One region of the Aneurinibacillus baijiui genome, then DNA from elsewhere that is predicted to be linked to it. Evidence: riboswitches for the same ligand, from Rfam matches in the RefSeq annotation. Region 1 holds a riboswitch; the other holds the start of a gene.

Region 1 (7,466 bases):
AAGTACAGCCTGCTGCGTCTTTTTCGTTCCAATGCGGGGGCTCATTCTCTTGCTCTTGGCTTAGCCATTGGTTTTTTCCCTGTCTGGTTCCCTACATTTGGTATCGGTGCTATATGTTCGATTGCACTGGCAAAGCTGATGCGGGCTAATATTCCCGCCGCGCTTATCTCGGCAGGTGTGGGTTCTTTTCTATGGCCGGTCGTATTTTATTTAAATTATAAATGCGGTGCCTTATTATTTACCATATTGGAAGGTCTGAACGTATCTCATCAAGATATGGACAGTGTGCAGTATACGGAACCGATTGAGGATGTACACTCTTGGTCTGAAGCTGGCATGAGTTTTCTGGCGGGTGCTACGGTAAACAGCGTTCTGTTTACGGTTGTATTTTACTATATTTTCCGTTGGTTTTTTCAGAAGTACCAGCGAAGAGTGTTAGTAAAGCTTACAAAGAAAGGCAAATAGGAAAAGGGAAAGAAGCATTCTGATATTGAACACTGTGTTCGTCTATGGACGGACTGAAATAAAAGCGGAGCAGCCACATAGGCCGCCCCGCTTTTTAAGTGAGGAACTATTCTTCCCACACTTTTACTTCTTTCATTTTATCGCCGTTACGCATGTTTTTAGCATGCTCAAGGCCTTCAGTAACTTGTCCGAATACAGTGTGCTCGCCATTCAGATGAGGTTGTGCTTCATGTACGATGAAGAATTGGCTTCCGCCTGTGTCGCGTCCTGCGTGTGCCATGGACAGAGAGCCTGGAACGTGTGTATGCGGGTTGTTCTGTGTTTCGCATTTGATTGTATAGCCGGGGCCGCCTGTGCCTGTTCCGTGCGGGCATCCACCTTGACTTACGAATCCAGGGATCACACGGTGGAATGTAAGACCGTTATAAAATCCTTCGTTCGCCAGTTTTTCAAAGTTTGCAACCGTGCCGGGAGCGGCTTCCGGGTAGAATTCAATCAGGATCTTGTTTCCGTTTTCAAGTTCGATGCTGCCTTTTTTGGCCATTATGTATTCACTCCTTTTTTTTCAATCGCTTTATTTTATCATAGTGCCTATGTGGTCTACAACTAAGCACAGAATACAGGTGTGTACGTTTGCACATGGACAGGCGTAGGATATTGGTTTATACTACATATACAATTGCATGAATGATCCTTCGGGGCAGGGTGAAAATCCCGACCGGCGGTGTTAGAGGCCTAAGTCTCTTTAGTCCGTGAGCTGCGGTTCATAGAACCAATGCTGACCTGGTGTGAATCCGGGACCGACAGTATAGTCTGGATGGGAGAAGGATATGTAGTACGGATGTTGCACTAGGTCCGTTTTATTTGTCGTATGCGCTTATGGATTCGTATGTAAGACGATCAGCACGGCGCAGGTCCTAGCATCAGTCTACCTTTTTTTGAACACAATGCCCTGAAAGCGGAATCTACCGTCTTTCAGGGTTTTCTTTGTTATACGCAGCAGTTATTATCTGATTTTACCGATTGGATAAGATGTAGATATGGTGTGTACTGACAAAGGTTCACAGCGCATAGCCCCGTGGTATCTCTTTGCCTTGATATGCATGACATGTCGGGGAAGAGAAGTGGAGCTATGCGCTTTTTTATATGAAAAAGCAGGAGGAGTGAGACATGGAGCATAGAGAATATATGGAGCTTGCGCTTCGTCTGGCTGAAGCGGCACGAGGCCAGACAAGTCCGAATCCAGCCGTTGGCTGCGTCCTTGTTAAAGATGGACAGATTGTTGGGATGGGCAGTCATTTACGGGCAGGGGAGGCGCATGCGGAAGTACAGGCGCTGCGTATGGCCGGCGAGGCGGCACAGGAAGCGGTCGCCTATGTCACATTAGAGCCATGCAGCCATTATGGACGGACGCCCCCGTGTGCAGATGCGCTTATCGAGCAGGGGATTCAAAGGGTGGTCATTGCGATGCTTGATCCAAATCCGCTGGTGGCGGGACAAGGGATAGCGAGGTTAGAGAATGCAGGTATTGAAGTGCTCACTGGAATTGGTGAGATGGAAGCGAAGCGGATCAATGAAGCCTTCGTGAAATTCATTACAACGAAAAAACCGTTTGTTACGGTAAAAACTGCGATGACACTCGATGGAAAAGTGGCCACCTACGCGGGAAGCAGTCGCTGGATTACCGGAGAGGAAGCACGTCTTGAGGTGCACCGGATGCGGCATGCACACGATGCGATTCTTGTCGGGGTTAATACGGTACTTACAGATGATCCTAAGCTAACGACGCGTCTGGCGCTTGGCGGTAAAAATCCGATTCGCGTCATTGTCGATACAACGCTTCGTATTCAGTCGGATGCCAAGGTGCTGACCGATGGAGAGGCACCAACATGGATCTTTACAACTGAACGTGCCGATCAGATGAAATGGAAGCAGCTTGAGGAGATGGGGATTCGTGTATTTTCAACCGGAGACGATGTCAAAGTCAATATTGACCAACTTCTGTCTCAGCTTGGCGAGCAGCAGATCTCCTCGCTGCTGGTTGAAGGCGGAAGTCAGATTAATAGTGCTTTTTTGCATGCGCGGGCCATTGATAAGATCGTTTCGTACGTTGCGCCCAAGTTGATCGCAGGACAGGGAGCACCTACGCCGTTTGGCGGGTTGGGGATTGAAGAGATGGATGATGCGATCTCGCTTGCCGATCTGTCTTTTGAACAGATTGGCAATGATATCAAAATTACCGGCTATCCGGTTTGGGAGTGAGTGTAGTGTTTACAGGGATTATTGAGGAAATCGGAACCATCCGCTCTATTACACGCAGCAATCAATCAGCGGTGCTAGAAATCACGGGAGATAAGGTGCTCAGGGATGTTCGCTTAGGTGACAGCATCGCTGTGAACGGTATTTGCCTTACTGTGACGGAGTTTTCTGCCAAGCACTTTGCAGCAGACGTCATGCCGGAGACCATTCGAAAGACAAGTCTTGCCTTACTTGTTCCTGGTGCTCCAGTGAACTTGGAGCGGGCGTTGGCAGCAGGAGATCGCTTTGGCGGACACTTCGTTTCCGGTCATGTCGACGGAGTTGGCCGGATTGCGGCAAAACAGGCCTATGACAATGCGGTGCTCTATCGGATCGAGGCGGACGATACGCTGCTGCGCTACATTATTCCAAAGGGCTCCATCGCTATTGATGGCATTAGTCTTACGGTTGTAGAGGTAGACGATGCGGGCTTTAGCGTTTCAATTATTCCACATACGCTCTTAGAAACCGTGCTGCAATATAAAGAAAAAGGGGATCAGGTAAATCTTGAATGCGATATGATCGGCAAATATATTGAGCGGTTCATTATATGGCGTGAGAAGAAACAGCCGCCTTCCCAGCTCACAGAAAGCTTTCTTGCTGAGCACGGATTTCTTGATTGAGCTAACTATATAAGGAGTGGATTGTATGTTTCATTCAATTGAGGAAGCGATTCTGGATTTAAAGCGGGGCAAACCAATTATCGTAGTAGACGATGAGGACCGCGAGAATGAGGGTGATTTCATTGCGTTAGCAGAGAAAGCTGATGCGGCAGTCATTAATTTTATGGTGACACATGGGCGCGGCCTGGTATGTGTGCCGATTACAGAAGAGCGTGCGGCGGAATTGCAGTTAACACCTATGGTGGACCGCAATACGGATGCACATGGCACAGCATTTACCGTATCGGTCGACGAGGCAGGGACGACCACAGGAATCTCCGCGTTCGAGCGGGCTCATACCGTACAGGCAATGCTTGATCCGAAGAGCACTCCTGAGAGCTTCCGCCGACCAGGACACATCTTCCCGCTAATTGCCCGCAAAGGGGGCGTACTCCGCCGCGCCGGTCATACAGAGGCGGCCGTTGATCTGGCTCGTTTATGCGGCAGCTATCCTGCCGGTGTCATTTGCGAGATTATGAATGAAGATGGCTCCATGGCACGTGTGCCTGATTTGGCTCATATCGCAGAGAAGCATGATTTGAAGATGATTACGATTGAAGAGTTAATTCGCTATCGTACTCGTTACGATAAGCTGGTGAAGCGCGAAGTGGAGGTAGAGCTGCCGACCGAGTATGGGCATTTCCGCATGGTTGCCTATACGAACGATACGGATGGCAAAGAGCATGTAGCCCTTGTTAAAGGCGATATTGATGCTGATACGCCGACGCTTGTTCGGGTCCATTCGGAATGTTTGACAGGTGATGTATTCGGTTCGCTGCGCTGCGACTGTGGGCCGCAGCTGCATGCTGCACTTAGCCAGATTGAGGAGGCGGGCCGAGGAGTGCTCTTGTATATGCGTCAGGAAGGGCGTGGGATTGGGCTGATTAACAAGCTTAGAGCATACAAGCTGCAGGAGGCAGGACTTGATACTGTAGAGGCAAATGAGAAGCTGGGCTTTGCGGCAGATCTGCGCGAGTACGGCATCGGAGCACAGATTCTTGCCGACCTTGGTGTAGGGAATATTAAGATTCTTACCAATAATCCGCGCAAAATTAAAGGAATTGAAGGGTATGGACTGCATGTCGTAGAACGTGTGCCGCTCCAAATAGAAGCTGTGGCAGATAATGAGAGGTATTTGCGTACAAAGAAGAGCAAGCTTGGCCATCTACTTAAACTATAAATGAATGATACGGAGGATATATCATGGCAAAAGTATATGAAGGTAATCTCGTAGGTACAGGACTTCGAATTGGTATTGTTGTAGGACGATTTAATGAATTTATTACGGGCAAGCTACTTAGCGGCGCACTGGATGCCTTTAAGCGTCATGGTGTGGAGGAAGACAATGTAGAGGTGGCCTGGGTACCGGGTGCATTTGAACTCCCGCTGATTGTGAAGAAAATGGCCGAGTCAGGCAAATACGACGCAGTCGTTGCTTTGGGTACGGTAATCCGCGGCTCTACACCACACTTTGATTATGTATGCAATGAAGCGGCGAAGGGAATTGCATCGATCGGTCTCTCCACCGGTGTTCCATCCATCTTTGGTGTACTGACCACAGATACGATTGAACAGGCAATTGAGAGAGCCGGTACGAAGGCGGGCAATAAAGGATGGGAAGCGGCTACTGCTGCAATTGAGATGGCCAATCTTACCAAATCCTTTGAGTAAATATAGGAAGACTAGATCAGGTTACGAATGAAAGAAGGGAAGCGCGAGTATACTCGGCTTCCCTTCTTCGTGTGTAAAATGGCGCAATTGTACAGAGTTCAGCCATGTGGTAGAATGAGGTGCAGCTTTATAGAGTTTTATAAGAGGTAAGGGGGAGCGTTGTTGTTTAATTTGGATTGGGATTCGCTCTTATATCGGGTAATCGCATTCGTGATTGCCTTCTCGATTCATGAATGGGCGCATGCATATGTAGCGTACAAGTTAGGGGATCATACAGCAAAGAATGAAGGGCGCTTAACATTGAATCCGATCAGTCATGTTGATCCGTTTGGCATGCTGCTGATTTTGTTCGGGCCGTTTGGCTGGGCGCGTCCGGTACCGGTTAACATGTTTCATTTTCGCGGCAACCGCCGTCTTGGAATGGTCTATGTGGCGATTGCCGGTCCGCTGACGAATTTGATTCTTGCCTTTTTATTTCTGCAGGCCCTATGGTACCTGATGACGACAGGTGTTATGAATGCATGGCCGGCGTGGGCTGCGACGCTCGTAAGCAATACGGTGCAGTGGAGCTTTACGATTAATGTGGCACTATTTGTATTTAATTTGCTGCCTGTAGCACCGTTAGATGGATCAAAAATCCTCCGCTACATTCTGCCGCGCCGATTTGACGGCTTTTTTGAGAAGGTAGAGCCGTATGGAGCCTTTGTGCTGTTAGTCCTGATCTTCATTCCTGCGCTAGGCGCGCCTATATTGTATCTTCCATATGAATGGGTGCAGAATGCGCTGCTTTCCTTGATGAGATAGAGAGGTGAATGTTTGATGGGAGTTGACATCAAACTGGATTCGTTTGAAGGGCCGCTGGATTTGCTTCTGCATCTCATAGATCGGGCCGAGGTGGATATTTATGATATTCCTGTTGTAGATATTACGGATCAATATATGAATCACTTGTACATTATGCAGGAGCTACAGCTTGATGTGGCGAGCGAGTTTCTTGTCATGGCGGCTACGCTTCTGGCAATCAAAAGCAAAATGCTTCTGCCCAAGCGCGAAGAGGCGATGTTTGATGAGTGGGGTCTTGAGCCTTATGAAGAGGAGGAGGACCCGCGTGAAGAACTCGTACAGCGCTTACTAGAATATAAAAAGTACAAAAGCCTTGCGGAAACGTTCCGTGAACGGGAAAAGGAACGCAGTCGGGTATATACCCGGCCGGCTGAAGATTTGAGCCAGTTCATCCCCGAAGAGGAGAATCCGATTGCGAATGTAACAATCTATGACCTTGTAGATGCCTTGCAAAAGGCCTTGGCACGGGTGAATCGAAAAGAAAGTACAGTGAAGGTACAGCGGGATGAGATTTCGATTAAGGACCGAATGAAGGAAATCCATCAAATGCTTGATATTGCAGGCGGTAAGGTCTCGTTCTCGCAGTTGCTGGCGAAGGAAGAGTCGAAGATCGAGATTGTTACCACGTTCCTCGCTTTACTGGAGATGATGAAAAAACGGACGGTAGTGTGCCAGCAGGATGGACTATTTGATGAGATTATGGTGTCGCGTATGCAGGAGGATGCAGTATGATAGATGTAGAGCGGTTGAAGGCGATTGTAGAAGGTCTATTGTTTGTGGCAGGAGATGAAGGGATTGAGGCCAAGCAGCTAGCGTCCATTCTTGATCTTGAGAATCATGAAGTCATTGCGCTGATGGACGAGATGAAGCAGGAATATAAAGAACAGCAGCGCGGCCTTCAGATTGTGGAGATTGCACAGGCATACCAGTTTACGACCCGCCCGGAGTTTGCTGAGTATTTCGAGAGGCTCGTTGATACGCCGTCACATGCCACACTGTCACAGGCGGCCCTTGAGACGCTTGCGATTATTGCCTATAAGCAGCCGATTACGCGCCTGGAGCTCGAAGAGATTCGTGGTGTAAAATGCGAGAGCTCGATCTCGCGGTTGATTAGCAAGACCTTGATTAAAGAGGTAGGAAGAGCGGAAGCTGTAGGAAGACCGATCCTTTATGGAACGACCAAAGAGTTTCTTGAGTACTTTGGTCTGCGCAGCTTAGATGAACTGCCGCCCGCGCCTGATTTTTCAGCAGAAGGTGCGGATGTGGAGCAGGAAGCCTACCTATTTTATAAGAAGGATACAGAAAATACAGCCCCTTAAGCAGCTTGTCCGCGTAAGGGGTTTGTTTATTGTATGCAAGATAGTGGATAAAGTAAGAAACGTCTAGAGAGGAAGGGACGTACATAATAGCAAGAAAAAGTACATGCAGGAAAGAGGGGAAGAGCATGGAAGGAGATTTGCTTTGGAGAAGGATCGATCAACGCGCTCCTAAAGTATGGCGTCTTACGCACGGACTGGTGTCACTTAT
Region 2 (7,466 bases), on a different contig from region 1:
TACCGTCCGCTGTGCCGGAGATGCAGATGGAAGGTGCGCAGATGAAGATAAAGCTGGCTGCGCGTAAGAAGCAGGAGGTGAAAGAGCCGCCTGAGGTGATGCCGGATGTGCCGCTTGCCTTTGAGGATGCGCCTGATCATCCATCCTATCGACTTCCAACACCGGACTTGATGGATAGGCCTAAGGGGATCAAGCCGGGTAGTGCGACGAAAAATGTTCACAACAATGCGCAAAAGCTTGTTGCTACGTTAGAGAGTTTTGGCGTGCAGGCGAAAGTGCTTCAAGTGCAATGCGGCCCTACGGTGACACGGTATGAAGTCCAACCGGCTATCGGTGTAAAGGTAAGTAAAATCGTTGGTCTTAGCGATGATATCGCGTTGGCGCTGGCTGCGCGCGGCATTCGAATGGAAGCGCCGATTCCGGGCAAATCAGCCATCGGTATCGAGGTGCCGAATGATGAAATTGCATTGGTTACGCTCAGAGAGGTTCTTGAGAGCTCGGAATACACAGATGCGCTTGACAAGCTCAGCATTGCGCTGGGACGAGATATTTCCGGACAGCCCATGATCGCTAATTTGGCCCGTATGCCTCATCTTCTGGTAGCCGGAGCTACAGGGAGCGGGAAGTCAGTTTGTATAAACGGCATCATTATGAGCATTTTATGCAAGGCCAAACCGAGCGAAGTAAAGCTGATGATGATTGACCCGAAGATGGTGGAGCTGAACGTATACAATGGCATTCCGCACTTGTTATCGCCTGTGGTTACCGACCCGCGCCGGGCGTCCATGGCGCTAAAGAAGGTGGTACAGGAGATGGAGCGTCGCTATGAGATGTTTGCAAAATCGGGTACGCGCGATGTAGAACGCTACAACCAGGTAGCGCGTCAGGAAGGTATTGTTCCGCTGCCGCTGATCGTTGTGATTGTAGATGAATTGGCGGACTTGATGATGGTGGCTCCAGGTGATGTAGAGGATGCCATCTGCCGTCTGGCACAGATGGCCCGTGCCGCAGGCATTCACTTGATTATCGCAACACAGCGCCCGTCCGTTGATGTTATTACAGGTGTAATTAAAGCCAATATTCCATCCCGCATTGCATTTGGTGTATCGTCGATGGCCGACTCGCGCACCATTCTTGATATGGGCGGTGCGGAGAAGCTATTAGGACGCGGAGATATGCTGTATTTGCCGATGGGCGCTTCGAAGCCTGTGCGCATTCAGGGTGCGTTTATTAGTGATCACGAAGTGGAGAAGGTAGTCTCCTATGTAAAAAATCAGCAGGAAGCGCGATATAATCCGGAGATGATGCCAGGTGAAGAGGAATCGGTCGTGGCAGATGAACCGGAAGACGAGCTATACGAGCAGGCGGTGGATTTGGTGCGTGAAGCACAGACCGCTTCTGTTTCGCTCTTGCAGCGCAGACTGCGTGTGGGATATACACGGGCGGCACGCCTGGTTGATATGATGGAGGCGCGGGGTATAGTTGGGCCGTATGAAGGCAGCAAACCGCGCGAAGTGCTTATTCCGCCCGGTGATGCGCAAACGCTATAGTACATAGCATCAATGCGGGTAAAGAAGAGTAGGTTGAAGAAGCTGACGAGAGGAGAGCATGTGTGAAGTTCATAACAGACTTTAAAAAATTCATCAGCAGAGGCAACATTATTGATCTTGCAGTCGGTGTGGCACTAGGTACAGCCTTTAATAAAATCGTGACATCGCTTGTCGAAGACATTCTTATGCCCCCGATTGGGATGGCGTTAAATGGCGTGGATTTTTCGGACTTGTACATTAATCTTTCGCCCGGCTCGTACGCTTCTCTTAAAGCAGCAAAGGATGCGGAAGCCGTTACGATTAATTACGGGATTTTTTTAAACAATGTGCTGCATTTCATTATTGTCGCATTCTCCCTGTTTGTCGTAGTGAAAGTGTATACCCGCTTAAGTGATCTGCGGCATCAGGAGCAGGAAGAAGAGAAGCTGGCAGAGACGAAGGAGTGTCCGTATTGTATATCAAGCATTCCGCTTGCCGCAACCCGCTGCCCATCGTGCACGTCTCAATTGGAGCGAGCCGAAGAGGCATAAGGGAGCAATAGGCATGGAAAGCGTTTTCATGATATAATTAAGAAGACGTTGACTTTTAGTAAGGAAAAGGAAGCGGTGGTCGTATGGGGAAAACCATGAAGCAGGTATCATTGGAGAATGGAATAGGGGAGTTAATGATTCCGGGCAGCAGGGTAGCGATTGTTCAAGAGGGGAACTCGCTTGAGCATGCGCTGCTTGTTCTTACGAAATCGGGGTATTCAGCCATTCCTGTGCTTGATCGGGAATACAAGCTGAAGGGGCTGATTAGTATGGCGCTTATCCTTGATGCCACATTAGGTATTGAGCAGATTGAGTACAATAAGCTTAGTGAGATGAAGGTTGAAGAAGTAATGAATAAGAAGGTGGCATGGATGAAGGCAGACGGAAGCTTTTTCCGGGGGCTTGAGCTGTCCATTAATCACCCGTTTCTATGCATCGTAGATGAAGATGGAGTATTCGTTGGGATTTTGACTCGAAAAACGATTCTTGCGCAGGTTCATAATTACCTTAAATTTTATAGATAAGACATAATGGATATACAACGATACAACAAAAAATCAGGCGTCCAATTGGAACGCCTGATTTTTTTAGTTTAATGAGTAGGACAGTTTAATGGAGAGCTGACCATTCTCAATCCCGACATATTCAAGTCCTTCAAATGTAGCATTCGGGTAACTGCTTTGCAGTGTTTGCATTGTCTCATACATCTCATCAGCAGAATTAATTAGAATTTCCATGCGATTCATGGGAAGTCACCTCGTTCGATTTCTTTTGCTATAATCATTCGTCGTGTATGTGTGGTTTATGTGGGGTGACTAAACATTTTTTACAAAAAAAATTAAAAACTTCCGCCGGGCAGCGGAAGTTTAGCTGACAACATACATGTATGGTTGTGAATCGTACCCGCAGCATGCAGACTATCTGCTGTGCAATACGGGACGCAGTCGATTATAGATTGGATATGTGATCAAAGCCTCGACGATTCCTTTGATCAGGTTAAACGGAAGAATCGCGTACAGGATCAGCGCCCACAGATTGGTAATGCTGGCGTTAGCACCTTGCGACCAACCGATAATGTCTTCAACGGACATACCCATAACATAGGCGAAAGCCGGAATGAAGAAGAAATAGTTGGTCAGCGACATAATAATTGCCATAGCCGTTGTACCGGCGGTCATACCTACCCAGAAGTTCACCTTGCTTTGCTTCAGCTTCCGCATAAAGAATACAGATACAACAACGAACGTACTGCCCGCTATAAAGTTGGACAGCTCTCCTACAGCCATGCCACCCTGATTGGTAAGCAAAAAGTGCAGGATGTTCTTAATCAACTCCACGGCTACACCAGCCAGTGGGCCGAACAGAATGGCGCCAATCAGCGCTGGAATTTCGCTTACACCGATTTTCAAAAAAGCCGGAAACATCGGCAGCGGGATTTCTACAAACATCAGCAGAAACCCAATGGTCGACAACAGCGATAAAAACGCTGTTCTGCGAACCTTCCCTCTCATATGAAGTTCCCCCTTCTCCCATCCAGACTATACTGTCGGTCCCGGATTTGCACCGGATCAGCCAGACGCGTTACTACTATTTTTGCGTCCGGGTCGCGGACTAAGGGACAATATGAAGCGCCCCATCACCGCCGGTCGGGAATCTCACCCTGCCCTGAAGGTTTGTATGGTGTTATAAATTTCACAACCTATTTTCAAATATGCCATGAAAATGCTTGTTCGTCAATACAGAAGCAGTAACTTACAAAAGCAAAGTTGGAGAGTTAGCGGTGGAATTTCTCTCTCTTTCTGGAAAATATTTCGGTATAATAAATGGGAAAGAAAAAGGAAGTAAACGATACAGCGCGGGGAAGAGAGGAGAAAACTATGCTATTTGGTATTCCGTATGCGGAATGGATTGGTTATGTTGTGGTAGTTGTCCTGGTCATTCTGTTCGGTCTGCCGAACGGGTGGCTCAAGCGTCTTGAAAAATATTACTCCAGTGACCATCTTCATCAGCCGCTTTCTGCTCATAACATAAGCGTTATTACGATTTGTGATAAGGAAGCAGGGGAGAAGGAGCTAGGAGCAGAGGAAACACAGCAGATTATCGCTCTGTTTAATGGGGCGAAGCTGGTACAAAAAGTAGATCCGCCGCACAATTCTGCCCACATCATAATACGTATCGCACAAAAAGCAGGCAGTATGATTGAAGTGATGCCATACCGAAACGATGTTTTAATTGTACGTGAGGAGAAAGATAAGAACGGAATCCCTATTACATATTGGGCGAAACAAGATGGTTTTGCCAAATGGTTGTATAGAAGCGAGGAGCGATAAAGATGGACAGCACAATTATAAATGATCGTACGCTTGCTCAGGGCTGTGAATATTTACGAGCCGCCGATCCGATAATGGCCCGAATCATTAATGAATACGAACCCTATCACTGGAAAGAGCCGGGGGATTATTTTGCTGTCCTGTGCAGCTCCATTGTCTCTCAGCAGTTGTCTGTCAAAGCCGCTGCGTCCATTACGGAGCGTGTTCTGCAATATTTTGGCGGCCAGTGGCGCCAAGAAGCTCTGCTTGCAGCATCCGAGGAGGAGATGCGGGCATTGGGGCTCTCGCGTGCCAAAGTCGTATATGTAAAAGATCTTGCTGCGCATTGTGCCGACGGACGTCTGCGTTTAGACCGCTTAACAGAGGAGACGAATGAAGAAGTAATTGAGCGCTTAATCATGGTTAAAGGTATTGGTAGATGGACAGCGGAGATGTTTCTCCTATTTGGGATGGGGAGGCTGAATGTATTTCCTGCCGATGATCTGGGAATTAAGAAAGCCATTCAGGTCAATTATGGCCTATCGGAGTTTCCCACCAAAAAACAGATGCTTGAAATCGCCGCGAAGTGGGTTCCTTATGAGTCCATTGCAACCTTGTATTTATGGAGAAGCCTAAACAATAAGCCATCAGTATAAGGATGCAGGGCGGAACCAGAGATTCCGCCCTGTTCTGCTGTTATACATTAATAAAGTCCATGCTGCTAGTTGAGGCGGATGTAGCGGCGTTCCTTTTTCATAAAAGTTCGGTATGTGCCGTAAGCTAAGATGGTAAATCCGATTGCTGTAAGTACTCTTCTCATGACGCACCTCCATGTACTGCTTTTCCACGTTTATGTGTAAGGCAATCCGGTATTTCACAAATCACACACAATTATTCTTTATAATAAAAGGCATATCTTACATAAGGAGCGTTCGGGATGAGAAAGAAGCGCCTGGCTTTTGTAATGATGATGTTGATCTGGATCATGGCCGCCGGGTGTCAGTCCGCAGCATTAACGAAAGTTCCGCGGGATGCATCCGTACTCGCAGTAGCCAATGCACGGGATAATACGATTTCGTTCATGAGTATCGAAACAGGTGAGATGCTGGCTGCATGGAAGCCCGCCTTTCCTTTTGATCGGATGCTTTTGCTGCCGGATCATCATACGGTGCTGTTGTATGGCAAGAACGGTGAAGACGCGCGTATGCTAAATATGAACTCGGGCAAAGAGGATGCGGTATGGAAGACGGGAGGCGGTATTGTCAATGCTGTATTAGCACCAGATGGAGATGCGGTGTATCTGGCGGATAAGCAGCACGGCTCCGTTCGTATGTATACGCTTGATGGAAATCAGACAAGCGAGATCAAAGTGGGGCCGTCTCCGTTCACCATGATCCCTGATTTAGCTCGCAATCGGCTGTATGTGATGGATTTGCAAGATGCGAAGCTGCGGGAGATCGACCTTTCCACAAAGCAGGTAGTTCGCACCTCGCAACTCAATGAGTCGCCTATGGGTGCGTTGCTAGCGGCTGATCGTAAGGAATTGTGGGTGGGTGGTCACGGACGCGGTGACCTGCCGGAGCAGGAGGTATCTGTATTCTCAAGTGAAACAGGACAGAAGAAAACTACTGTCCATGCACCATCGATGCCTGTTGATTTTGTGCGCATAGATAAGGACACGGTGTATGTATTAAGTCACGGGTCCAATATGCTGCGGCGGATCAACATGGAGAATGGGCGCGTAACCGGTGAGCTGGCACTGGGAGCCAATCCGTTTGGAATGGTTCATGACGGACGGTATTTGTATATCGCCAGTTATGAGAGCAACCAGATTGTAGTGGTGGATCCAAAGACCATGCGTATAGTGAAAACACTACGCACAGGGGATGGACCTATTCAAATGTTTGTGCGGGAAGGTGAAGGAAAGTGACGGGGTACTCTCTCCTGATCGTTGATGATGAAGCGCAAATGCGCGAATTAATCTGTATGTATGCAAAGCGTGAGGGCTATCGTTGTACGGAAGCCGAGGACGGAGAGCAAGCGCTTATGCTCCTTGAGAGGCATGCATTTGACCTTATTGTACTTGATGTGATGATGCCGGGCTTGGATGGATTAACTTTTTGTATGAAGGTTCGTGAAACGTCAGATATCCCGATTATTTTTGTGACAGCCCGGGGTGGGGAAGCCGATAAGGTTAGCGGGTTAAAAATGGGGGCTGACGATTATGTGGTGAAGCCGTTCAGTCCGCGTGAGCTGCTGGCTCGTATTGAAGCGCTGTTGCGGCGCACGCATCCTTCGGGTGGGAGCGGTATCGAGTCGATTGATCGGCATGGAGCGCTTGAGGTGGACATGCGCGGACATGAGGCGCGTCTGAATGGTCAGGTGCTTTCCCTTACGCTCAAAGAATTCGATTTATTAACCTGTCTCATTCGTCATCCGGGTCAGGTCATGAGTCGGGAGCGCTTATTGGAGATGGTCTGGGGCTATGAATACTACGGCAATGCGCGAACGGTCGATACGCATGTGAAGACGCTGCGTATGAAGCTTGGTGCACATGCCGGTATTATCCAGACCGTGTGGGGAGTAGGTTATAAATTCGAGGTGCCGTCTTGAAACGCATCACATTAAAGCTCAATCAGAAGCTGTGGCTTCTTGTCAGCTCCGGTGTCATATTCACGGTGTTGGTAACGTATGGGTTGACCCAATATTTATATGGGAAGCTGTATGTGCAAAACATTGAGTCATCTCTTATTTATCAGGGGCAGCGCATCGCGGATATGTATCCGCGAGAAGGGCTCACACCTGCGTTTCGCAAAGAGGTGGAGAGGATAAGCCAAGTGTCGGAAGCGGAGATTTTTGTAACCGAGAATCCGCGTCAATTGGGGGCATGTCTTCCTTTTGAAATTGAGTATGATGCGCTGATTACCCAGGAGGAGCGAAGCCGCCTAGTAGCGGGACAGACAGTAAGCAAAGTCGGCTATGAGGAGAGATTTGGCCGCCAGATCATGGCTGCGATTGTGCCGCTTTTGGACGGAAAACGCCTCGAAGGCATTGTATATTTGTATCTTCCCCTTGCA

Evidence for each region. A riboswitch is a leader RNA that binds a small molecule or an ion and turns the genes downstream of it on or off. The one in region 1 is predicted to bind FMN.
Region 2: it holds a riboswitch for FMN, as region 1 does, so the genes downstream of both, AB3351_RS03350 (ECF transporter S component) here and ribD (bifunctional diaminohydroxyphosphoribosylaminopyrimidine deaminase/5-amino-6-(5-phosphoribosylamino)uracil reductase RibD) in region 1, are expected to answer to the same signal.

The regions. Positions count from the first base shown of each region.
Region 1 covers NZ_JBFTXJ020000003.1:271,039-278,504, forward strand. The annotation lists gene AB3351_RS07735 (DUF2062 domain-containing protein) at 1-465, shown strand, start outside; gene AB3351_RS07740 (peptidylprolyl isomerase) at 572-1,009, opposite strand; FMN riboswitch at 1,153-1,298, shown strand; gene ribD (bifunctional diaminohydroxyphosphoribosylaminopyrimidine deaminase/5-amino-6-(5-phosphoribosylamino)uracil reductase RibD) at 1,636-2,727, shown strand; gene ribE (riboflavin synthase) at 2,733-3,386, shown strand; gene AB3351_RS07755 (bifunctional 3,4-dihydroxy-2-butanone-4-phosphate synthase/GTP cyclohydrolase II) at 3,412-4,605, shown strand; gene ribH (6,7-dimethyl-8-ribityllumazine synthase) at 4,629-5,096, shown strand; gene AB3351_RS07765 (site-2 protease family protein) at 5,259-5,900, shown strand; gene AB3351_RS07770 (segregation/condensation protein A) at 5,916-6,671, shown strand; gene scpB (SMC-Scp complex subunit ScpB) at 6,671-7,258, shown strand; gene AB3351_RS07780 (PH domain-containing protein) at 7,384-7,466, shown strand, end outside.
Region 2 covers NZ_JBFTXJ020000002.1:24,568-32,033, forward strand. The annotation lists gene AB3351_RS03330 (DNA translocase FtsK) at 1-1,550, shown strand, start outside; gene mscL (large conductance mechanosensitive channel protein MscL) at 1,613-2,080, shown strand; gene cbpB (cyclic-di-AMP-binding protein CbpB) at 2,164-2,604, shown strand; gene AB3351_RS03345 (hypothetical protein) at 2,668-2,826, opposite strand; gene AB3351_RS03350 (ECF transporter S component) at 2,998-3,591, opposite strand; FMN riboswitch at 3,598-3,757, opposite strand; gene AB3351_RS03355 (hypothetical protein) at 3,958-4,410, shown strand; gene AB3351_RS03360 (DNA-3-methyladenine glycosylase family protein) at 4,413-5,045, shown strand; gene AB3351_RS03365 (YncE family protein) at 5,327-6,319, shown strand; gene AB3351_RS03370 (response regulator transcription factor) at 6,316-7,002, shown strand; gene AB3351_RS03375 (sensor histidine kinase) at 6,999-7,466, shown strand, end outside.